Regions from separate parts of the Cobetia sp. UIB-001 genome, predicted to be linked through region 1. Evidence: predicted binding sites of a transcription regulator. Region 1 holds the regulator's gene; each other region holds the start of a gene.
The links. Region 1 encodes PhoB, which activates phosphate uptake and scavenging genes when phosphate is short. Its sites were predicted from a motif close to TGTCATANNNNTGTCANA; they were not measured.
Positions count from the first base shown of each region.

Region 2: a site for PhoB is predicted at 3,424-3,441, ahead of HA399_RS01920 (CYTH domain-containing protein). Genes of this name have one in related genera too.
Region 3: a site for PhoB is predicted at 5,548-5,565, ahead of HA399_RS15435 (PhoX family protein). Genes of this name have one in related genera too.

Region 1 covers NZ_CP058244.1:4,103,679-4,111,431, forward strand. Annotated here, with positions in the region: gene HA399_RS17015 (NAD(P)/FAD-dependent oxidoreductase) at 1-550, opposite strand, end outside; gene HA399_RS17020 (chorismate lyase) at 890-1,447, shown strand; gene ubiA (4-hydroxybenzoate octaprenyltransferase) at 1,515-2,405, shown strand; gene phoB (phosphate regulon transcriptional regulator PhoB) at 2,629-3,318, shown strand; gene phoR (phosphate regulon sensor histidine kinase PhoR) at 3,326-4,648, shown strand; gene cysZ (sulfate transporter CysZ) at 4,803-5,531, opposite strand; gene phoU (phosphate signaling complex protein PhoU) at 5,728-6,453, opposite strand; gene pstB (phosphate ABC transporter ATP-binding protein PstB) at 6,673-7,518, opposite strand; gene pstA (phosphate ABC transporter permease PstA) at 7,515-7,753, opposite strand, start outside.
Region 2 covers NZ_CP058244.1:419,771-427,523, forward strand. Annotated here, with positions in the region: gene HA399_RS01905 (PHP domain-containing protein) at 1-145, shown strand, start outside; gene HA399_RS01910 (L-threonylcarbamoyladenylate synthase) at 211-834, shown strand; gene HA399_RS01915 (ion transporter) at 962-2,038, opposite strand; gene HA399_RS01920 (CYTH domain-containing protein) at 2,201-3,217, opposite strand; gene HA399_RS01925 (TIGR00153 family protein) at 3,693-4,373, shown strand; gene HA399_RS01930 (inorganic phosphate transporter) at 4,414-5,697, shown strand; gene argA (amino-acid N-acetyltransferase) at 5,880-7,190, shown strand.
Region 3 covers NZ_CP058244.1:3,741,513-3,749,265, reverse strand. Annotated here, with positions in the region: gene ubiD (4-hydroxy-3-polyprenylbenzoate decarboxylase) at 1-447, shown strand, start outside; gene HA399_RS15460 (FAD-binding oxidoreductase) at 534-1,328, shown strand; gene folM (dihydromonapterin reductase) at 1,382-2,095, shown strand; gene HA399_RS15450 (anti-sigma factor domain-containing protein) at 2,275-2,985, opposite strand; gene HA399_RS15445 (sigma-70 family RNA polymerase sigma factor) at 2,964-3,518, opposite strand; gene HA399_RS15440 (3-deoxy-7-phosphoheptulonate synthase) at 4,240-5,400, shown strand; gene HA399_RS15435 (PhoX family protein) at 5,655-7,753, shown strand, end outside.

The DNA of each region.
Region 1 (7,753 bases):
CCGGCGCGACCAGCGTGACGCGGTGGCCGGCCGCCGTCAGATCATTGGCGTATTCACAGCCGACCAGTCCGGCACCGACAATCACCACGTGCCCGTCTTCCCCGCGCTCGCGGGCCTTCGCCAGCGTCGCGCAGAAGGCCGCATAGTCGTCGAGGTCATTGATGCTCTGCACGCGTGAGGCCACTTCCGCGGCGACGGGGAAGGGACGACGCGGCGCGGCGCCGAGTGCCAGCACCAGCTCGTCATAGGCCAGACACTCCTCGCCCAGCCATAGCTGGCGGGCATCACCGTCGATGGCGGTGACGCGTTGACGGGTACGCAGCTCGGCATTCAGCTCGTCCACCAGCGCCACCGGCGCCTGACGCGACAGGTCGGTGGCCGACATCTTCTTGGCGAAGGCGGTGGACAACATCGGCTTGGCGTAATCGTGGCCGCTATCCTGGCTGATGAGGATCAGCCGGCTGTCCTTGTCACGCGCACGCAGCGCGCGCGCCAGACCAATGCCCGCCATGCCGGTACCAATGATGACAAGGGTGCGAGGGTCGCGCATGGCACCATCTCCTGAGATCGATCCGAGGGAAGCGCTGATGAAAGAGCGCCAGCAGCGTCCGTCATGAACGCCGATGAATGCGCCCAGCATACCAGCCCGCCAGCAGTGCAGGCATGCCTGAGCGGGAGGCCTTGCCGCCCGGCCATGCTAGACTCGCCATTTCGTCATCCTGACAGGGAATTCACCGTGGTCCGATGCCCAGCAGGCGAGCCTCATCGCGCAGCGCTCACGCCACAGACCTCCACCTGTGAGGCGCCTCATCCGTCAGCCGAGACCCTATGCAAGCCTGCGCCTCGCTGGCCTTCGCCCTCGCGCACCGCACCCGTTGCTTCGGCGGCGGTGCGCCGTCATTGGCAGCCGGCTGCCGCGCTGCAAGGTGTCATGCCGGCCGGCTGGTGGGCGTGGCTCTCCTCGACGGACTCGCTGACCCAGCGTCTTGCCAGCGCCATGCAGCAGCAGGATGAACGCGATGGCCAGTCCATCCAGGGCCTGCGCGTGCGCCTGCTGCTGCAGGACACCGGCCCCGCGCGGCTGGATGAGGCACGCCTGCTGGGCATCGGCCCACGCCGGCATGTCTGGCGGCGCGAAGTGGCACTCTGTCATGGCGATACGCCATGGGTGATCGCACGCTCGCTGGCGGCGCTGGACCTGGCCCACGGTCATCGCCTCTCGACGCTGGGCGAGCGCTCGCTGGGCCATTGGCTGTTTCGCCAGCCCGACCTGACCCGCAGCGCCATCGATGTCAGCCGCGCCCCGCTGGTGCTTTCGAGCCCCAGGCCGCTGGCCCGCACCACCAGCCTGTGGATGCGCCGCTCGATGTTCTCGCATGGTCGCTTCAAGGTACTGGTGCAGGAGGGCTTCACACCGGCCTTCCAGCACGCGCTGCAGCTGGCCTGAGCCTTGTGGCCGACTGGCCTCGTTTCTCTCTCTTCCCTTGCCCACTACCACTCGCCCAGGAGCCCCGATGACCGCGTCATCCACTTCCGCCGCTTCGCGTCCTTCCAGACTGGCCGACTACCTCGCCCTGACACGGCTGGACCGCCCCATCGGCACCTGGCTGCTGATGTGGCCGACCCTGTGGGCACTGTGGCTGGCGGCAGATGGCATTCCCGAGCGCACGACCCTGCTGATCTTCATCGCCGGGGTCTATCTGATGCGCGCCGCCGGCTGCGTCATCAACGACTACGCCGACCGCCATTGGGACAAGCATGTCGAGCGCACGCGAGACCGGCCGCTGACCTCGGGTCGCATTTCGGAGCGCGAGGCGCTGACGCTGTTCGGGGGGCTGGTCGCGGCCGCCTTCGTGCTGGTGTGCTTCACCAACCTGACCACGGTGCTGCTGTCGATCGTCGCCGTGCTGCTGGCGGCCAGCTATCCGTTCATGAAGCGCTTCCATCATCTGCCCCAGGTGGTGCTGGGCGCCGCCTTCGGCTGGGCGATTCCGATGGCCTTCGCCGCGACGCTGGAGGAGGTACCGACCTACGGCTGGTGGCTGTTCGCGGCCAATCTGATGTGGACGGTGGCCTACGATACCGCCTACGCGATGGTCGATCGCAACGACGACCTCAAGGTGGGCATCAAGTCCACCGCCGTGCTGTTCGGGCGTGCCGACAAGCTGATGATCGGCCTGTTGCAGCTGGGCATGCTGGCGGTGTTGATCGGCATCGGCCTGCACCTGACGCTGGGCATCTTCTACTGGCTGGGGCTGGCCGCCGCCGCCGTCACCTTCGTCTGGCAGCAACGTCTGATCCGTGAGCGTGAGCGTGCGCCCTGCTTCCAGGCGTTCCTCAACAATCATTGGACGGGTCTGCTGATCTTCGCCGGTATCGCCCTGGCGACCTGGCCGATGAGCTGACTCCCGCATAAACATTAGTATTATTTAATTTAAAGCGACCCCTGCCCTCTGTTGCTCCCCAGCCCACGGTTCATGCCTGCCTGCCGCGCCTCCAAGGCGGCTGGCAGGCTTGCGTGCAAGCTGCCATGCTGGCAGTTGTCATCTCGTTGTCATATAAGCGGGTTGTAATCGTCATCGACTTGTCATTCTGGCGCGTGCGCCGACTGCTGCATGGGATCTAGCGATGAGCTCCAAGACCGTACTGATTGTCGACGATGAATCCTCGATTCGCGAGATGATCGCCGTTGCCCTCGAAATGGCGGATTACCGCGTGCTGGAGGCAGACAATGCCCAGGACGCCCACGCCATCGTCGTCGATGAAAAGCCCGATCTGCTGTTGCTGGACTGGATGATGCCGGGCACCAGTGGCCTGGAGCTCGCGCGGCGTCTCAAGCGTGACGAGACCACCTCGGAGCTGCCGATCATCCTGCTGACCGCCAAGGGCGAGGAAGACAACAAGATTCAAGGCCTGGAAGCCGGTGCCGACGACTACATCACCAAGCCCTTCTCGCCGCGCGAGCTGGTCGCCCGTCTCAAGGCCGTGCTGCGTCGCACCACTCCCAAGGGGGTCGAGGAGGCGGTGGAAGTCGAAGGCCTGATGCTCGACCCGGCCAGCCACCGCGTCACCGCCCACGGCAACTCGCTGGATGTCGGCCCGACCGAATATCGCCTGCTGCAGTTCTTCATGACGCATCAGGAACGTGCCTACACGCGCAGTCAGCTGCTCGATCAGGTATGGGGCGGCAACGTCTATGTCGAGGAGCGCACCGTGGACGTGCACATCCGTCGCCTGCGCAAGGCGCTGGGCACAGGCCATCAGCATCTGATCCAGACCGTCCGCGGCACCGGTTACCGCTTCAGCGCTCAGGCCTGAGGGATTCATGCGCTATTGGACCAACGAGCTATGGCGCCTCGGCTACCTTGCCGGTGGCTTCGGCCTGATCGGTGGCCTGCTGGGCCATCTGGGCTGGGGCCTGGCGCTGGGCCTTTCGCTGTATCTGTTCGTCCATCTCAAGCACTTGAAGAGCCTCTACACCTGGCTGATCACCAATCCCCATGAAGAGCCGCCGCCCGGCGATGGCGTCTGGGGAGACCTGCTCGATCGTCTCTACCGCTACCAGAAGGGCCAGCGTCAGGCTCAGGAGCGACTGCGCAGCATCCTCAACCGTATCCAGGAATCCTCCGAGGCCATGCGCGACGGCCTGGTGATGCTGGACAACCACGGTGACATGGAATGGTGGAACAGCGCTGCCGAGCAGCTGGTCGGTCTCAAGGCCAGCCACGACCGCGGTCAGCACATCACCAACTATCTGCGTGACCCCGTCTTCATCGACTACTTCAATCGGCTGGCCTACCGCGAGCCGCTGACGCTCCAGTCGCCGCTGTCTGACAACCTGACGCTGCAGATCTCCATCACCCTGTTCGGTGACAACGAGCGTCTGGTCATGCTGCGTGACGTCACCCGCCTCTATCGTCTTGAAGAGATGCGCCGCGACTTCGTGGCCAATGTCTCCCATGAACTGCGCACGCCGCTGACGGTGCTGGCCGGCTATCTCGAGACCTACTCCGATTACGCCGATGACCTGCCACCGCGCTGGCAGCGTGGACTGGGCCAGATGCGGAGCCAGACCGACCGCATGCAGCACCTGGTCGAGGACCTGCTGACCCTGTCACGCCTGGAAAACGACGAACTGTCCGATAATGGTCGCTGCATCGACATGTGTGCCCTGCTCGGCCATATCCGCGACGACGCCGAAGGCCTGTCCCAGGGGCGCCACACCTTCTCCATCGAGGCCGATGCCAGCCTGTCTCTGCGCGGCGAGGAGCAGGAGCTGCGCAGCGCGATCTCGAATCTGGTCTTCAATGCGGTACGCTACACCCCCGAAGACTGTCATATCACCCTGCGCTGGAAGGCGGATGACCAGGGCCTGCTGGTCGAGGTGGAAGATGATGGGGACGGCATCGACCCGGTCCACCTGCCGCGCCTGACCGAACGCTTCTACCGCATCGACAAGGGCCGCAGCACCGCCACGGGAGGCACCGGCCTCGGGCTTGCCATCGTCAAGCATGTGCTGATTCGCCATCAGGGCCATCTGGAGATCGACAGCCACCCCGGCGAGGGTGCGCGCTTCCGCTGTCACTTCCCCGATGAGCGCGCCTGTCAGGCGAGCGCTCCCCAGGCCAGCAGTGCGCTAGCCCAGTGATGGGCTGATTCCGTGATGATCTGACCCGGACGTCAGCCCAACGCAGAACGCCCCGCAGCCACCTCGAAAGGAGGCGACTGCGGGGCGTTTCGTTTGGTCAATCAGACGACGCTGCGGCTATTTCAGCGACAAGCCAGCTCTGCGACGGGCTGTCTCAACGACGCGGCGCCGGCAACTGACGGTAGTGGCTCTGCCACATCAGTACCGCCCCGGCGACGGCGCCCGGGATGAACAGCAGATTGGCCAGCGGCACCAGCGTCATGACGAACACCGCGGCGCCGAAGGTCAGTGAGGGCCACCAGCGCGCCTTGAGGCGCTGCTTCATGTCACCGAAGCTGACCTGATGATTGTCCATCGGGTAGTCGAGGTACTGGATCGACATGCTCCAGGCCGAGAACAGTCCCCACAACAGCGGCGAGAGCAGGTTCAGGCCCGGGATGAAGCCGATGATGAACAGCGCGATCATGCGCGGGATGAAATAGCCCAGCTTGGCCATTTCACGCCCCAGCGAGTCGACGCCGATCTTCATCAGGCCGCGGTCATCATCGATCAGGGTGCCATCCAGACGATGCTCGACCTTCTCGGCCAGAATGCCGTAGAAGGGCGCGGCGATCAGGTTGGTCACCAGGCTGAAGGTGAAGAACACCACCAGCAACAGACTCACCACCAGCACCGGCCAGATCAACCAGCTGAGCCAGTCCAGCCACGCCGGTACCTTGAGCATCCAGTAATCGATCCAGCCACCGAACTGGTTGAACAACACCCATAGCGTGATGCTGTAGAGCACCAGGTTGATCGCCAGCGGTACGAATACGAAGCGGCGCAGCCCGGGGGTATAGACCATGCGGGTCCCGCGGACCAGCGCCGATACGGCATCAATCATGCGACGTCCTCGTCATCTCAAAAGAACCGGCCAGCCAGCGGGCTGGCCGGAGCCACACCCTAGCACTCCCGCCTGCGCGGCGCAGCTGTCGGCCGCCTGACATCGCTCGCGCTCCCACGACGCAATCGCCCCGCGACCTGCCGGTGGGCAGGAGCGGGGCGAAAGACGCTACACAGGGGCAGGGAAGCGCGTCAGCTCACTTCTTGTCCAGGTCCTGCGGCTTCAGGTCATTGGTATCGGTGTGACGCACGTCCACGCCCTTGACCAGGAAGATGACGTACTCGGCCAGGTTGTCGGCGTGGTCACCGATACGCTCCAGCGCACGCAGAATCCACATCACATTGAGCACCGGCGTGATCTGGCGCGCGTCTTCCATCATGAAGGTCATCAGCGAGCGCATCGCGCTCTGATATTCCAGATCCACCGAGGCGTCTTCACGCAGTACCTTGAGGGCAAGGTCGGTATCGAAGCGCGCGAAGGCCGTCAGGGAGTCACGCACCATGCTGCGCACGTGCTGGCTGAGATGACGCACCTCGACCATGCCGCGCGGGCTCTGGCCGTTCTCGACCAGCGAGATGGCGTTGCGTGCGATCTTGCTCGATTCATCACCGATACGCTCGAGATCGGAGGTGGCGCGGATGACGGCCAGCACCAGTCTCAGGTCGGAGGCCGCCGGCTGACGGCGGGCCAGCACCCGGGTGCACTCGTCATCGATCTTGAGCTGCATGTCGTTGACAGCCTTGTCGTTGTCGCGCACCCGCGTGGCGGTTTCACTGTCGCCTTCCAGCAATGCCGTGACGGCATCCTGCAGTTGTTTCTCTACCAGTCCGCCCATGGCCAGCAGGTGTGTCTTCAGTGCATCCAGCTCGTGATTGAACTGCTCTGAGATATGCTTGCCGTGCGAATCGCTGGTGATATCCATTTCCCTCTCCCGGAAAGTCGCCCACCGAGTCAGGGGGCGTGACATGAATGACGTGACAAGTATGGCCCACTACTGACTGACACAGCGGGATCCCCCTCAGCATGCCGACACTTGATTGCAGTTATGTTTCACCCATGGCGCAAAGGCGGTATCTGGCCGCCATCGTCAGCAATATCAGGGCGAAAAGGCTACCTGGCTGCACGTTCGCGCATGAGCGCGCTAACCGAAACGCCCCGTGATGTAGTCTTCCGTCTGGCGGCGCCGCGGGTTGGTGAACAGCTGATCGGTCGGGGCGAATTCCACCAGGCGGCCCTCATGCAGGAAGGCGGTATCGTCTGACACCCGCGCGGCCTGCTGCATGTTATGCGTGACGATGATCAGCGTCAGGCGCGAGCGCAGCGAACGGATCAGCTCCTCGATCTTGAGCGTCGAGATGGGGTCCAGCGCCGAGGCCGGTTCATCCAGCAACAGCACCTCCGGCTCGACCGCCAGCGTCCGCGCGATCACCAGCCGCTGTTGCTGGCCTCCCGAGAGCCCCAGCGCGCTGTCGTGCAGGCGGTCCTTCACTTCTTCCCACAGCGCCGCGGAGCGCAGACAGGATTCGACCTTGTCATCGAGGTGGCGCTTGTCATTCTCGCCGACCAGCCGCAGCCCGAAGGCCACGTTCTCGTAGACCGACATCGGAAAGGGATTGGGCGTCTGGAAGACCATGCCGATCCGGCGGCGCAGCATCGGCACGTCCACGCCGCGCGCATGAATGTCCTCGCCCTCGAGCAGTACCTTGCCGGAAAGACGTGACTGTTCGTCGAGATCGGTCATGCGATTGAAGGTACGCAACAGACTCGACTTGCCGCAGCCGGAAGGCCCGATGAAGGCCGTCACGCGCTTGCGCGCGATCTGCAGGCTGACATCCTCCAGTGCGCGGCGCGTCTGGTTCTCCTTGCCGACACGTGCCTGATAATCGAGGCTCAGGTGGCGGGTTTCCAGGCAGATGTCCTCAGCCGGCCGCGCAGGCGTCTCCTGAAGAAACAACTGGGGCTTGGGCTGTTCAGAGTCACGCCTCATTCGGTGGCTCCCTTGTAACGTTGTGCCAGCATGTGACGCAGGCGAATGGCACTCAGGTTGAGGCATAGAATCACGACCACCAGCACCAGCGCGGTCGCGTAGACCAGCGGCCGACTGCTGAAGGCATCGCTGCTCTGGAAGGCCAGATCATAGACCTGATGCCCCAGATGCATGAATTTGCGGTCCAGATGCAACCACGGGAAGCTGTCATCCAGCGGCAGGTCCGGGGCCAGCT
Region 2 (7,753 bases), 490 kb from region 1:
CGCCTCCGTCGGCAGTGATTTCCACTTCCCCGGCGGCCCGCTGGCGCCCGGCAGCATGAGTCCGCCGCCCCGTACCAAGGTGCCGCCCGTGTGGTGTCATCCGCGCATCGCGCCCTTTTTTGCGGCCGACGCTGCCTCCATGTGATATCAAGAGATCACCGTGACGCCAGTCCGCCTGCCGGGCTGGCGCCCAGACGCAAGGAGCACCGCATGGGACAGTTCTTCCAGATTCATCCCGAAAATCCCCAGAAACGCCTCATCGATCAGGCCGTCGCCATCATCCAGCAGGGTGGCGTGATTGCCTATCCGACCGACTCCGGCTACGCGCTGGGCTGTCATCTGGGCGAGAAGAAGGCCATCGAGCGCATCAAGCGCCTGCGTCAGCTGGACGACAAGCACAACTTCACCCTGGTGTGTTCTGACCTGTCGGAAATCGGCACCTACGCCAAGGTCGACAACGCCATCTTCCGCCTGCTCAAGAGTCACACGCCGGGTGCCTACACCTTCATCCTGCAGGCGACTTCCGAAGTGCCGCGCCTGCTGCTGCATCCCAAGCGTCGCTCCATCGGCGTGCGCGTGCCGGACCACGCCATCACCCACGCCCTGCTGGAAACCCATCGCGAACCGCTGATGAGCGTGACGCTGATTCCGCCGGGTGAGGAGCTGCCGATGACGGACGCCGAAGAGATTCGCGAGCGCTTCGGACATGCGCTGGATCTGGTCATCGACGGTGGCGCCTGCAGCTTCGAGACCACCAGTGTGGTGGACCTGCGCGAGCTGCCGCCGGTGATCGTGCGCGAAGGGCGCGGCGATATCTCGAGCTTCACGGAGTGATCGCGACAGCGTAGCGCTTCACGGCGCTGACATCGTCTTGCCATACGAAGACGCCCCCGGACCTTGCGGTCACGGGGGCGTTGTCATTTCCGAGGCGTTGTCGTGTGCTGAGTGACTCTCGGCTTCGTCAGCTGCGGTCTCGGTCGGGAGGCCCGCTTTCGGGAGGCCCGCTATCGGGAGGTTCTGGCTGATCCCCCGACGGCGTCTCTGCATCAGGCGCAGATTCGGACTCCGGCTCTGGATCAGGTTCTGGCTCAGATTCCGGCTCCGGTTCCGGTTCCGGCTCGCGCGGGTCGCGGGTGTCCTCGTCCAGCCAGGTGCCGCAGAACTTGCAGTACTTGGCGTTGCGATCATGGCCTTCACGACCACAGCCCGGGCAGGCTTCGTCGCTGGTCTGCTGCATGCGCAGGCCGTTGAGAACCTCGGCCGAGAACACCCCAGTGGGCACGGCGAGAATCGAGTAGCCGAGAATCATCATCAGCGCCGAGATGAACTGCCCCAGTGGCGTGATGGGCGCGATGTCGCCATAGCCCACCGTCGTCAGCGTCACCACGCCCCAGTAGAGCGCCTTGGGGATGGAGGTGAAGCCGGCCTCGGGCGGCTCGATCAGATAGATCAGGGCGCCGAACACCGTGACGATGCTGAGCACGGTGATGAAGAACAGCAGGATCTTGCGCCGGCTGCGCGTCATGGCCTCGACCAGCATGCGGCCCTCGCCGACGAAGGCCATCAGGCGCAGCACGCGGAACAGACGCAGCACACGCAGTACGCGCACCACCAGCAGGGCCTGGGCGCCCGGTATCAGCAGCGACAGCCAGGTTGGGGCGATCGACAGCAGGTCGAGCACGCCGTAGAAGCCCTTGGCCCAGGTGCCGGGATGCTTCAGGCAGTAGAGGCGGACGGCGTATTCCAGCGTGAAGATGATCGTGAAGCCCCACTCCATGATGCGGAACAGCTCGCCGTATTGCGCATTGAGCGAGGGGACGCTGTCGAGCATCACCACGGCGACACTGGCGAAGATCATCAGGATCAGGCCGATATCGAAGGCCTTGGCCGCCTTGGTGTCGGATTCGAAGATCCAGTGGAACAGCCGCGCGCGCAGGCGGCCTGTCGCGGGCTCGTAGTCGCTGGGGTGCGAGGGTGTCGCTGGGGGGCTTTGCGGCGTGCTGCCATATTCATTGGCAGGGCCCTGGCGTTCAGGCATGCAGGCTTCCTTGACGGGCGTGACGACGCCGGATGAATGTCAGGGCGTATCGGGGGCGTATCGGGGGTGTCTCAGTGTGTGACCTTCAGTGACTGCCCGGCTGTTGTCCATCAGCCAGTGGTCTAGCGCCTGGCGGCTGGGCAGTCAGTGTCGTGCTGAGATTCAGCCGCGCAGTGTCGCGAGCAGTGACAGGCTGTGCTGGCCGAAGTCGCGAGTCGCCCAGTCCTGTGAGGCGTCGCCGTCGCTGCTTTCCAGCGCCTCGACCAGCGCCACCGCATGGATATGGCCGGGATGCTGGCTGGCGGCCAGCCGTGATGCAAGGGCCGACAGGGCGGCCAGCGCATGCGCGTGCCACTTGAGGTCGTCTTTCGCCTGACGGTCGGCGTGGGCATCGAGCGCATCGATGGCGGCGGACAGCAGCGCGCCGGGGTCAGCGGTATCCAGCGTCTTCTCATGCCATTCGCCATCTCGCAGCGCCGCACCGCGCTTGGCCTTGCTGGCATCTGCCGGGCGCAGTGCCAGGCGGCTGGCCAGTGAATCCGCCAGCTGCCAGAGCACGCCTTCTCTCACCTCGGGGGCGAGTGCTTCACCGCCGGTCAGCTCGAGCTCGATTTCCTGGATGGCCACTTCGCGGCCACTGGCCTTCACCGCGCCCAGGTCCAGCGCCATCTCGACGCCGACGGTGACCTGCTCGTCGCCCACATTCTCGTCGCTGAGTGTCGCCTTGACGTCGATCTGCCAGGCATGACGCTCGAAATCGGTGCTGAAGCTGGGCGCGAGTGCACTCAGCAGCTGCTCGCGGGCGCCGTCTTCCAGCGCCTGCAAGGGCGGCAGGTTACGCAGGCCGTCGAGGTCGAGACCGAGACCGGTCTGGCCCTCGGGCAGCTCCCACTCCCATTCGCCGCGAGAATGCAGTCCGCCATGGCTCTCGCCGCTGGTCTTGAGCGTCTGGCGCAGGGCACCCGTGCTGTCGGCATCCTCACCGCTCTGGCGCAGACGCAGCGCCATGCGCGCGCGCTCCAGCGCATGCTCGGGGGTGTCGAAGTAGGTGTTGGCCAGCCAGCGCCGCCTGGGGGCGACCGTTGCCAGTTCTGCAATGCTCGCCAGTGTCTCCAGAATGGCATCGCGATCAATGACGGGTTGAGACAGTGCCAGTTTGAGTTCGATTTCCTGCGCCATGATGGGCACTCCCTGTACGGATGAAAGAAGACAGATGCTGACGGATGAGGATGACAGCGGCGCCAGGACCGCAGAGCCTCCGGCAAGCGTGGTGCATGGTGGTGAAGGCTCGTGTGTCTCATGCTCGCGCCTGGCCCGCGGCAAGGCAAGCTCGGGGAGGGCGGAAGGGCATGCGGGATATCGGTCTGTCGGCCGAATCACACTTATATGACAGCATGATGACATTGAAGTGACAGCAATTGCCTGTCGTCACGTCCTTGGTTATATTACGAACAGTGGATAAAGCCAGCGACCACGGGTCCTGCCGCTACATGACAATCTCTCTTCTGGAATCCTTCGTGTTCCCCCGAACTGCCGCTTTTGTTGCGTAAATGACAACAGCATGGCGGTATCATGACGTTACGATGAAAGTTATGTGATCGTCACAAAGGCTTTGCTACACTCCGCGCGTCAATCCTTAACGCCGACGGCCACTATGGTAACGACCAACCCTTTCTCTTCGATGTTCGGGCGCTCGCCTTTCAAGGCGCTGCACACCCACATCATCAAGACCGACGAGTGCGCCCAGCACTTGCTGACCTTCTTCGACGCCTGCGAGCAGGGTGATTGGGAGCAGGCAGCCAGCATTCGCAAGACCATCAGTGGTCTGGAGCGTGAAGCGGACGAGTTGAAGACGCAGCTGCGCCTCAACCTGCCCAACTCGCTGTTCCTGCCGGTCTCGCGCTCCGACCTTCTCGAGCTGATCCATGTCCAGGATTCCATCGCGAATGTCACCAAGGACATCGCCGGGATCATGCTGGGTCGTCATATGCAGATACCCACCGCACTGGTGCCCGCCATGCGTGAGTATCTCAAGACTGCGGTCGAATCGGTCTGCCAGGCGCGTCGTGCGTTGGGTGAACTGGAAGACCTCGTCGAGTCCGGTTTCGGGCGCAACATGAGCGAGCTGGTCGACAAGCTGATCAACGAGCTGCATGAGCTCGAGAAGCAGTCCGACGAACAGCAGATCGCCATCCGCCAGACCCTGTTCTCGCTGGAAGCCAGTCTCCCGCCCGTCGATGTGATCTTCCTCTACAAGATCATCGATTGGGTCGGCGATGTGGCTGACCAAGCGGAAAAGGTCGGTACCCGACTGCAGATCCTGATGGCGCGCTGAGCGCCATCAGGACGTCCTGCCATCTGTCCAAGAGTCTTCTATGTCCATCATTGCTCAATACGGCGATGTGCTCGTCATTCTTGCCTGTCTGTTCGGTTTCTTCATGGCATGGGGTGTGGGTGCGAATGACGTCGCCAATGCCATGGGAACCTCGGTAGGTTCCAAGGCGATCACCATCAAGCAGGCGATCATCATCGCCGTGATCTTCGAATTCCTCGGTGCCTGGCTTGCCGGTGGTGAGGTGACTGACACCATCCGCAAGGGCATCATCGACCCGTCACTGCTGATCGAGAATCCGCAGTTCCTGGTCTACGGCATGCTGGCCTCGCTGCTGGCCGCCGGTATCTGGCTGCTGATCGCTTCCATGAAGGGCTGGCCGGTCTCGACCACCCACTCCATCGTCGGCGCCATCGTCGGCTTCTCCGCTGCGGGTCTGGGCGTGGATGCCGTCGAATGGACCAAGGTTGGTCAGATCGCGGCCTCCTGGCTGGTCTCGCCGCTGCTGGCGGGCTCCATCGCCTTCGTGCTGTTCAAGTCCGTGCAGACGCTGATCTTCGACAACGAAGACCCGTTCGCGGCCGCCAAGCGCTACGTGCCGATGTACATGTTCCTGGTCGGCTTCATCATCTCGATGGTGACCATGGTCAAGGGCCTCAAGCATGTCGGCCTGCACCTGAGCTTCGAATCCAGCCTGCTGCTGGCCGTCGTCATCGGTGCCATCGTGATGGGTATCGGCGTGCTGATGGAGCGCAAGGTCGCGCGTTCACGCCTCAAGGAGAAGAATCGCGCCACCGGTGACGACTTCGACTTCAGCGGCGTCGAGAAGGTCTTCGGCCTGCTGATGATGTTCACCGCCTGTGCGATGGCCTTCGCCCACGGCTCCAACGACGTGGCCAATGCGGTCGGCCCGCTGGCGGCCATCATCAGCGTCGTCGACTCTGCCGGTCAGATCGGCGCCAAGGCGAGCATGCCGTGGTGGGTCCTCGTGCTGGGTGGCGGCGGTATCGTCTTCGGCCTGGTCACCTATGGTCGTCGCGTCATCGCCACCGTCGGCACCGGCATCACCGAGCTGACGCCGTCACGCGGCTTCGCGGCCACGCTGGCCGCCGCCTCGACCGTCGTGCTGGCCTCCGGCACCGGCCTGCCGATCTCCACCACCCACACCCTCGTCGGTGCGGTGCTGGGGGTGGGTCTGGCGCGCGGCATGGCAGCGCTCAACCTGCGTGTCATCGGCACCATCGTGATGTCCTGGCTGATCACTCTGCCGGCCGGCGCGATCCTGTCGATCCTGTTCTTCTTCATGTTCAAGGGCATGTTCGGCTAAGCCGACACATGATCCAGAGCTGAATGGGTAAAACGAGAAAGGCGACCTTCGGGTCGCCTTTCTCGTGTCTGACACATGGATGTCAGGGGGCACCGCTCGCCGTGCAGGCTGCGGCGCTGATATGATGATTCATGGGCATGCCTGACATGCCATTTTCCCTCTCTCCTGCCCGGAGCTGGCTCTTGAACACGCGTTTCCCCTTCGCGGACTGGTTTCGCAACTCCTCTCCCTATATCAATGCCCATCGCGGCCGCACCTTCGTCATTCTGATCGAGGGCGATGCCCTGTCCTCGTCACGACGAACGCAGTTGATACAGGATCTGGCGTTGCTGCATACCCTCGGCGTGAAGCTGGTGGTGGTGTTCGGGGTGCGCCCGCAGGTGGCCGAGGCGTTGCAGGCTGCCGGTATCGAGGCGGACCGTCATCAGGGCCGCTGGGTGGTGACGCGCGAGATTCTCGGCCATCTGGAGCAGCAGGTCGCCACGCTGCGTCTGCGCCTTGAGGCGAGTCTGTCCCAGGGGCTGCCCAATACGCCGCTGCATGGCGTGGAGCTCTCCGCCGTCTCCGGCAATCTGGTGATGGCCAAGCCGCTGGGTGTGCGTCATGGCGTCGACTTCCTGCATGGTGGCGAGGTGCGCCGCGTGCGCAGCGAGGCGATCCAGGGGCTGCTCTCGCAGCAGGCCATCGTCGTGCTGCCGCCGCTGGGCTATTCCAGTACCGGCGAGGTGTTCGATCTGGACGCCGCTGAGGTCGCCGAACACGCCGCCGTGGCGCTGGCCGCTGACAAGCTGATCCTGCTTGGTGAAGGGGAGGGCCTGTTCGGCGAAGACGGCGAGCTGCTGCGTCAGCTCAATCCTGAGGAAGCCGCGCTGATGGCGCCGCCCCGCGATGACGACAGTGAGCTGTCGCGCCACCTGGCTGCTGCCTGTGGCGCCGCACGGCGCGGCGTCGGGCGCACTCACCTGTTGAGCTGGCGCGACCGTGACGCCCTGCTGGGCGAGCTGTTCACCCGTGACGGCATCGGCACCATGATCACGCGTCAGGGCTATGAGCAGCTACGCAAGGCGCGCCTCGAGGATGTCGGTGGCCTGCTGGCGCTGCTGGGGCCGCTGGAGCAGCGTGGCATCCTGGTGGCCCGCTCGCGGGAGCGTCTCGAACATGAGATCGACGACTATGTGGTGCTGGAGCGCGATGGCATGGTCATCGGGTGTGCGGCGCTGCACCTCAGCCGTGACGCCGCCATGGGCGAGCTGGCCTGCGTGGCCGTGCATGATGACTATCGCCGCGGACAGCGCGGCGAGCAGCTGCTAGCCGAGATCGAGCTGCGCGCGCGTCGCGCCGGCGTCGAGCGTCTGTATGCGCTGACGACCCATACCGTCCACTGGTTCATCGAGCACGGTTTCGTGTCGGCCGGCCTGCAAGACCTGCCGCCCATGCGTCGCGAGGCCTACAACTCGGCGCGCAACTCCAAGGTATTGCTCAAGTCGCTCTAGTCACACCTCACTTGCCTGCCAGTGTGAATCGCCCAGAGAACACCCGCTGATGACCTTCCTCGATGAGGGCTGATCAGCGGGTGTTCTTGCGTAGGTGTCGCAGTTTTCCCCCACCCCTTGCGGGATTGTCTTGCAAAGGAGACGTTTCAAGATATTGATTCAGAAGGGAAAAATAGCATGTCCCGTATATGTGTTGGCAAATCGCGACGAATCGGCCAGTAAAACACGACTCTGCGTGCCGCCCTGGGCAACATTGGCATGGCTGTCGCCGTGACCTCTATTTCAAGTCATTGTTTTGTAATATGTTTTCGCGTTTATGGCACGCCTTTGGCAATAGGTACCGTGAGCAAGAGATATGAGGTGCATCACCGGCCCTTTCTCTGGCCTTCCAGCGATGACGGTACTCACTACCCTGTGCGCTCCGTGATCGCTGACAGGCCAAGCGTCTGCTCCACGCGATGTGTGACTTCAGGTTGCGATGAGACAGGTACGGCCCCTGGTGGGCATGGACAGTATCTTGAGGGCAAGGACGCCCGGGCAAGGATGCCCGAAACCGATGCGGT
Region 3 (7,753 bases), 360 kb from region 1:
CGCAAGCAGTTCCCGGAGATCGTCGACTTCTATCTGCCGCCGGAAGGCTGCTCCTACCGCATGGCGGTGGTGACGATGAAGAAGCAGTACCCCGGCCACGCCAAGCGCGTGATGATGGGGGTCTGGAGCTTCCTGCGTCAGTTCATGTACACCAAGTTCGTGATCGTGCTGGATGATGATGTCGATGCCCGCAAGTGGGAAGATGTCATCTGGGCCATCACCACGCGCATGGACCCGAGCCGTGATACCGTTCTGGTCGACAATACGCCGATCGATTATCTGGACTTCGCCTCGCCAACGGCGGGGCTTGGCTCCAAGATGGGCATGGACGCGACCAACAAGTGGCCCGGCGAGACGGACCGCGAGTGGGGCGAGCCCATCGTGATGAGCGAAGAGATCACATCCCGTGTCGATGAACGCTGGGACAGTCTGGGCATTCTGGACTGATTCCGCGACAGACCATCAACACCCATGCATTTACCCTGTCGTTGCGCGGCGCGCTGGCGGCAGGCATCAGATAACAAGAGGATACGATGACGGCGCGGACCCTGACCTGTCATGTCGAGAGTGTGGAAGATCTGACCCCGGACGTGTTTCGTGTGCGCTTCGCCGCACGTCCCGAGGCCCTGGCGCACGCGCCGGGCCAGTATCTCGAGATGAAGCTCGATGACACCACCTGGGTACCGTTCTCCATCGCCAATGCCGCCAGTGATGATGGCGTGCTCGAGCTGCATATCCAGCATTGGCCGGAGCGCAGCAATTCCGCGCGTCTGCGCAGCCTGCTGGTCGCGGCCAATCAACTTGAGCTGCGTCTGCCCAGTGGCGAGTGCGTGCTGGACCTCGACGACCCCAGCCCCATCGTGCTGATCTGTGCCGGCACCGGCTTCTCGCAGATGCACGCCATGCTGCAGGCGGCGTTTGCACGTGGCCTGACCCAGCCCATCGAGCTGTGGTGGGCGGCGCGTGAGCGGCGCGATCTGTACCTGGAGAGCGCGGCGCTCAACTGGGCCGCCAGTCAGCCCAACTTCCGTTATTTCCCGGTGCTGGAAGAAGCGCCGGAAGTCGGTGATGCCCACCATCGCGCGCTGGAAGCGGCCGGTGTCGAAGCCGCTTTCAATGGCCATCTGGGGCGTATCGATGAGGCGCTGCGCAAGCACGCGGGCAGTATGGCGGGCAAGCGCGTCTATCTGTCCGGCTCGCCAGGCATGGTCTATGCCTGTGTCGATGCGCTGACGCCATTGGGTGTCGAGGCCAGCGCGCTGAGCTCCGATGTGTTCAGCTATGCGCCACGCGAGCCGCTGCTGGACCCGGCGCTGGTCTCTGCCTGAAGCGGCCTGACATTGCCTGAAGCTGCCTGACATTGTCTGAAGGAGTCGAGTGAATGAGTCAGTCCCCGATACTGATCACCGGTGGCGCGCAGCGTCTGGGGCGCTATTGTGCCGAGCGACTGATAGATGATGGTCATCCGGTCATCATCAGTTATCGACGCGAGCGGGAAGAGCTCGATGCCCTGCGTGCGCTGGGCATTCGCACCGTGCAGGCGGATTTCTCCAGCGAGGCAGGCATCCAGGCATTCATCGCGGCGATTCGTGAGCTGACTCCGACATTGCGGGCCATCGTGCACAATGCCGGCGACTGGGCGCCGGATGGCGACGGCGAGGGGCAGGGCGAGCTGTTCGAGCACCTGTTCCGTGTCCACATGCAGGCGCCGTACCTGATCAATCTGGCGCTGCGCGAGCTGCTGGAAGCCGGGGTCGAGACGCAGGCGGACATCGTCCACATGAGTGACTTCGTGGTCCAGAAGGGCTCGCGCAAGCATGCGGCCTACGCGGCCAGCAAGGCAGGGCTCGAGAACCTGACCTTGTCGTTCGCGTCGATGTTCGCGCCACGCATCCAGGTCAACACCATCGCGCCGGCGCTGATCATGCTGCGCCCGGGCGATGATGATGACTATGCCGAGCGTGCGCGCGCCAAGTCGTTGATGCAGCAGGTGCCCGGGCCAGGCGTCATCTGGCAGGCGCTGCGCTACCTGCTGGACAGTCCCTATGTCACGGGCACGACCCTGCCGGTGGATGGTGGCCGCCACCTGCGCTGATAGCTTGTGTCAGTGGCTTTTCGGCTATCGTTCCTGATATTCCCGACACGACATGCGCCACATGAGCTCTGCACAAAAAAAGCCCCCGCTGAAAAGCGGGGGCTTTTTTTTCGTTGCTGCGACCGTTATTGCGATCGTTGTAGCGACCGTTGCTACGACATCCTGCACTACTGAAGCGCTTACAGGATGTGGCGGCCTTCGACCGGCGTCAGCTGACCCTTCTTGAGGGTCGGGCCCATCTGGTTGCCGGAGGGGGCGCCCTGCGGGCTTTCCAGCGTGATCACCAGATCGCTGTCGGGGAAGGCGGCCAGATACTCCTTGGGCACCTCGACCTTCATGGTGCCGGAGTGCGGCAGGATGCCCAGTGACATCGGCTCCTTGCCATCCTTGGCCATCAGCCACAGCTCGCAGACCTTGCCGGGGGCCGGTGCTTCGGGCCTGACGGCCTGCACCATCATCTCGCCCGAGTGGGAGGCGTTGACGATCCAGCCGGGGCTGCTGTCAGAGTTGTTGACCACGAACACGTAGTCGCTCTCCATGCCCGCGTTGTGCCCCAGGCTGAAGGTCAGGGTGACTGCCAGCGCCAGGCTGAACGCCGTGGCGGTCATGCCTTGCCATAGGCCCAGGCGACGCCACCAGGGCTGACGGGCGGTGCCCGTCGCCTCGGCGATGCCTTGCCAGACATGGGCCGGTGGCGTGACGGGGGGAAGCTGTTCATTGAACACGTTGAGATGCTCGCGCCAGCGCTCCACATCACGTTGCAGGTCGTGGCTGACGGCCAGCAGTGACTCGAATGCCGCGCGCTCGTCGCGTGTCAATGTGCCGAGCGCATATTCGCCCGCTGCGGCTTCGCGCAGTTCCGGGTCGCTCAGATCAAATGACTCATGCATGTCTTCAACCTCTCGAGTCCACGACGGACCCAGCTCTTGACGGTGCCCAAGGGCTGGTCCAGTTGATTGGCCAGATCCTGGTGGGTGAGGCCTTCGAAGTAGGCCAGTTCCAGGGCGCGGCGTTGATCGTCATTCAGCTCGGCCAGGCACTGGTGGAGTTCACCACTGTGCTGGGCCAGGTCGACATCTGCCTCGATATCACTCCGCCCCGGCATGGCGGCGATCAATTCATCGCTGTCATGCTCGCTGGGTCGCTGTCGACGTATCCAGTCGATGGCGATGTTGCGGGTCATGGTGCCGAGCCAGGTCATCGGGCGGGCGCGGCCGGCGTCATACTGGGCGGCGGCGGCCCATACCCGGATGTAGACCTGCTGAAGACAATCCTGCGCGGATGCCTCATGTCTCAAGATACGCAGCAACTGAGCGTATAGATGCGCACTGGTTGCTCGATAGAGCTGATCCAGTGCCTTGGCATCCTGCCGGGCGCATCCCGACAGATACTCAATCAGTGCATCATTTCGGGAATCCTGCATGCATGCATTCCAAGCTGTGGGCGCGGTGTCAGGCACCGCTGGACGAATGCGTGTTGCCGATCATGTTGCTCGACAACCAAAGATTATACTGATGCCACTTCAGGCTGATAGCCCTTCTTTATGCGTGCGGGCAACGGTTTGTTGCCGGTTCACGCTTGCGCAGGACGATCTGGAGTGCAAGGATAGGCCTATCACCATTTTCATCGTCACTACTGGATACCGGCCCGACCCATGAATCAGACCACCAGCCACCGCCCGTTCACTGTCGTTGCCTGCCCTTCGGGCCAGGCGGCGGCGAGTGCGGCCGGCTATTGGTATTGGTTTACACAGGGGCGCGCCTGAGGTTACGGCGCGCCTGTCTCGTACGGGCTGCCACCACCTTGAAGAACCCCCGGTCGCAGCCACGGCCGGGGGTTCTTGCGTTTCGGGCCTTGCGAAATCCATGACGAGAGGCATGTCACCCTAACGTGCCGACAATGATTGCAGCATGAATGACGAGAGGAATGACCATGCGCACCACTATCCTGACTACCCGCTTTTCTCTTGCCTCCGCTCGGGTCGTGCATGGTTATTGGCGCTGGCGATTTAGCGGCGTCCTGCCTCTTTCCGCTGTCACCGCGGGGCAGGGCGAGCAACACCGGGGTGACGATTCGCGAAGTCCCTGTCTGTCAGAATGAATATTGCGTGATGGAGCCAAGGCTTCATCACAGGAGAGAAGACCATGAACGCCAGCCTTGAACGCGTGTTGACCGCCAACCCGCACACTGCCGACGCTACTGCTGACCCCTTGACTGCCGAGAACGCCACCGTGACCCGCTCTGATGCCGCCCAGACACCGACCACACCCGGACGCATCAGTCGTGAAGCCCTGCCCAGCGCCAGCGAGTTGCGCGAGCAGCTGCCGGTCGACGCCGCCCTGGCCGGCCAGATTCGCCAGCATCGCGATGAGATCAACGCCATTCTCGCCGGCGACGATGATCGTCTGCTGGTGGTGGTCGGGCCGTGCTCCATCCATGATCTCAAGGCCGCGCGCGAGTACGCCCAGCGCCTGACGGTGATCGAGCCGCAGGTACGTGATCGCCTCAAGCTGGTGATGCGTGTCTATGTCGAGAAGCCGCGCACCACGGTGGGCTGGAAGGGGCTGGCCTATGATCCGCATCTGGATGGCAGCGATGACATGGCCACCGGCCTGCGTCAGGCACGCGAGCTGATGCGCGAGATCAACCAGCTGGGCCTGCCGGTGGCGACGGAGCTGCTGCAGCCGCTGACCGCTGCCTACCTGGAAGACCTGCTCGGCTGGGCGGCCATCGGCGCCCGCACCACCGAGTCGCAGATCCATCGCGAGATGGCCTCCGGCCTCGGCTGTGCAGTGGGCTTCAAGAACGGCACTGACGGAGGCGTCGAGGTCGCCGTGCAGGCCATCGGGGCGGCGGCGCATGGGCATCGCCACTTCGGCATGGATGACAGCGGGCGTCCGGCGCTGATCGAGACCGCGGGTAACCCGCATACCCATGTGGTGCTGCGCGGCGGCCATGGCCAGCCCAACTATGACGCCGCCTCGGTGGCCGCCTGCCGGCGTGAGCTGGAAGGCGCTGGCCTGACGCCGCGCCTGATGGTCGATTGCAGCCACGCCAATTCCCGCAAGGACCACCGCCGCCAGAGCGAAGTGATGCTGGATGTGCTCTCTCAGCGCCTGGCGGGGGATGATGCCTTGATCGGCGTGATGCTCGAGAGTCACCTCAATGAAGGCAAGCAGGCCTTGCCGGCAGCGGAGAAGCTCTCCCAGCTGCGTCATGGCGTGTCCGTCACCGATGCATGCCTGGGCTGGGAAACCACCGAGCACCTGCTGAGCCTGGCCGCTGAACGTCTGCGCGAGGCCTGAGATCAGGCGCCAGACTCGCGCCTCGATGGGAGGATGACGTCGCGCTTGCCTGATGTTTGCTGAATTTGTCGGCTTGTCCTGAAGTCCCCAGCGCCCAACGGTCGAAAGGCCGTTGGGCGCTGTCGTCTCTTGCCTTTGTTGCCCGTTCGTCACGGAATTGTCATCGGGCTCGCGTATCACTCTTGTTGCCTTCGGCATGCCTCAGTGAGCGTGCCTGAACAGAACAACCCGAAACCTGACTACGGGGAAGCGACATGAGCAAGGAAATCGAAGACCATCGCCTGCTTAATCCCAGCAGCAACGAGACGTTCTCATCCGTCATCGAGCGACACATCTCGCGTCGTCGTGTCCTGCAGGGTGGCCTGGGCATGGCGGCTGCCAGCATGCTGGGTGGTTTCGGTCTTGCGGGGCTGAGCACCACGGCCAACGCCGCCAGCAATGCTGCGGGCGAGAAGACGGCTCTGGCACTGGCCTTCGAATCGATCAAGGGTTCACGCACGGATGCAGTCGTGGTTCCCAAGGGGTATACCGCACAGGTGCTGGCGCCGTGGGGCACGCCGCTCAATGCCAAGGCTCCCAAGTGGAGCAAGGACCTGGCGATGACGCCGGAGATCCAGCTCAACACCGTCGGCATGCATCACGATGGCATGCACAACTTCGCCTTGAATGACGACACGGCCTCCAGCAACTTCCTACTGGTCATGAACAACGAATACATCGATCAGGATGCTCTGTGGGCACCCAAGGGTGGCGCGACCAATGCGGATTCCGGCAAGCGTCCGGCCGATGAAGTGCGTACCGAGATCAATGCCCATGGCGTGACCATCGTCGAGGTCAAGAAGGCCAGCAACGGCAAGTGGGAAGTGGTGGGCGATTCGCGCTACAACCGCCGCTACACCAGCGCCAGCGAAATGAAGCTGAGCGGCCCGGTGGCGGGCAGCGATTACGTCAAGACAGCCTTCTCGCCGGATGGCATGCGCACCCGTGGTACCAACAACAACTGCGCCAACGGCTACACCCCGTGGGGCACCTACCTGACCTGCGAAGAGAATTGGCCGGGTTACTTCGTCAAGCGCAGCGATCGTCAGCTCGATGACAACCGCATCGGCATCGAGACCGAGCGTGGCCGCTATGGCTGGGAAACCGCCGCCGGGGATGCCAGTGAAGTCGATGGCGAGTTCGCGCGTTTCGACAACACGCCGACGGCAGACAGCGCCGACAAGGATTACCGCAACGAACCGCGCACCTTCGGCTATATCGTCGAGATCGACCCCTACACCGGCGAGCAGGCCATCAAGCGCACCGCGCTGGGCCGCTTCCGTCACGAAGGTTGCTGGCCGGGCAAGCTGGTCGAGGGTGAGCCGGTGGTCTTCTACTCCGGTCACGATTCGCGCAACGAGTACATCTACAAGTTCGTGTCAGACGCCAAGTGGGACGCCGCTGATGCCCGTGGCGCCGGTGACTTCAAGGACCGCCTGGCGATCGGCGACAAGTACCTGGACAAGGGCACGCTGTATGTCGCCCAGTTCTCCGCCGATGGCACCGGCAAGTGGCTCAAGCTGACGCCGGACGCCGTGACCAAGGATGGCCGCACCCTGGCCGAGGCACTGGGGCTGGCGGCCGATGACCTGGCTGGCATCATCATCCACACCACCGATGCGGCTGACCTGATGGGCGCGACCCCGATGGACCGCCCGGAGTGGGGCGCGGTGGACCCGGTGTCCGGCGAGGTCTACATGACGCTGACCAACAACTCCAAGCGCACCGAAGAAGGCACTGACGCCGCCTTCACCAACGATGGCACCGCCATCGAGGAGCCGGGTGTCGGTTACAAGACGGCGCCGACCAACGCGGCCAATCCGCGTGGCAACAACGAAGCGGGTCAGATCATCCGCTGGCGTGAAGCGGGCGATCACAAGGCCTTCGATTGGGAGATCTTCGTGTTCGGCGCAGCGGCCAGCGATGCCGACAACCTGTCCGGCCTGACCGAGATGAACGAGTTCGCCAGTCCCGATGGCCTCTACTTCGACGGCCGCGAAGGTCAGGACAGCATCCTTTGGATCCAGACCGACAACGGCTACGGAGGCATCACCGAGGTCACCAATGACCAGCTGCTGGCGGTCGTGCCGGCAGGTCTCGAGCAGGCCGAGGGAGATGCGGCCGTGATCGGTGCCGACAACCAGGCGCAGCTCAAGCGCTTCGCGGTGGGCCCGAACGGTTGTGAAGTCACCGGTATCTTCACTACCCCGGACAAGACCGCGATGTTCATCAACATCCAGCACCCGGCCAACTGGCCGCAGAGCGATGACGCCACCGCCGAGACCGACGGCAGTGTGCGTGCCCGCGCCGCGAC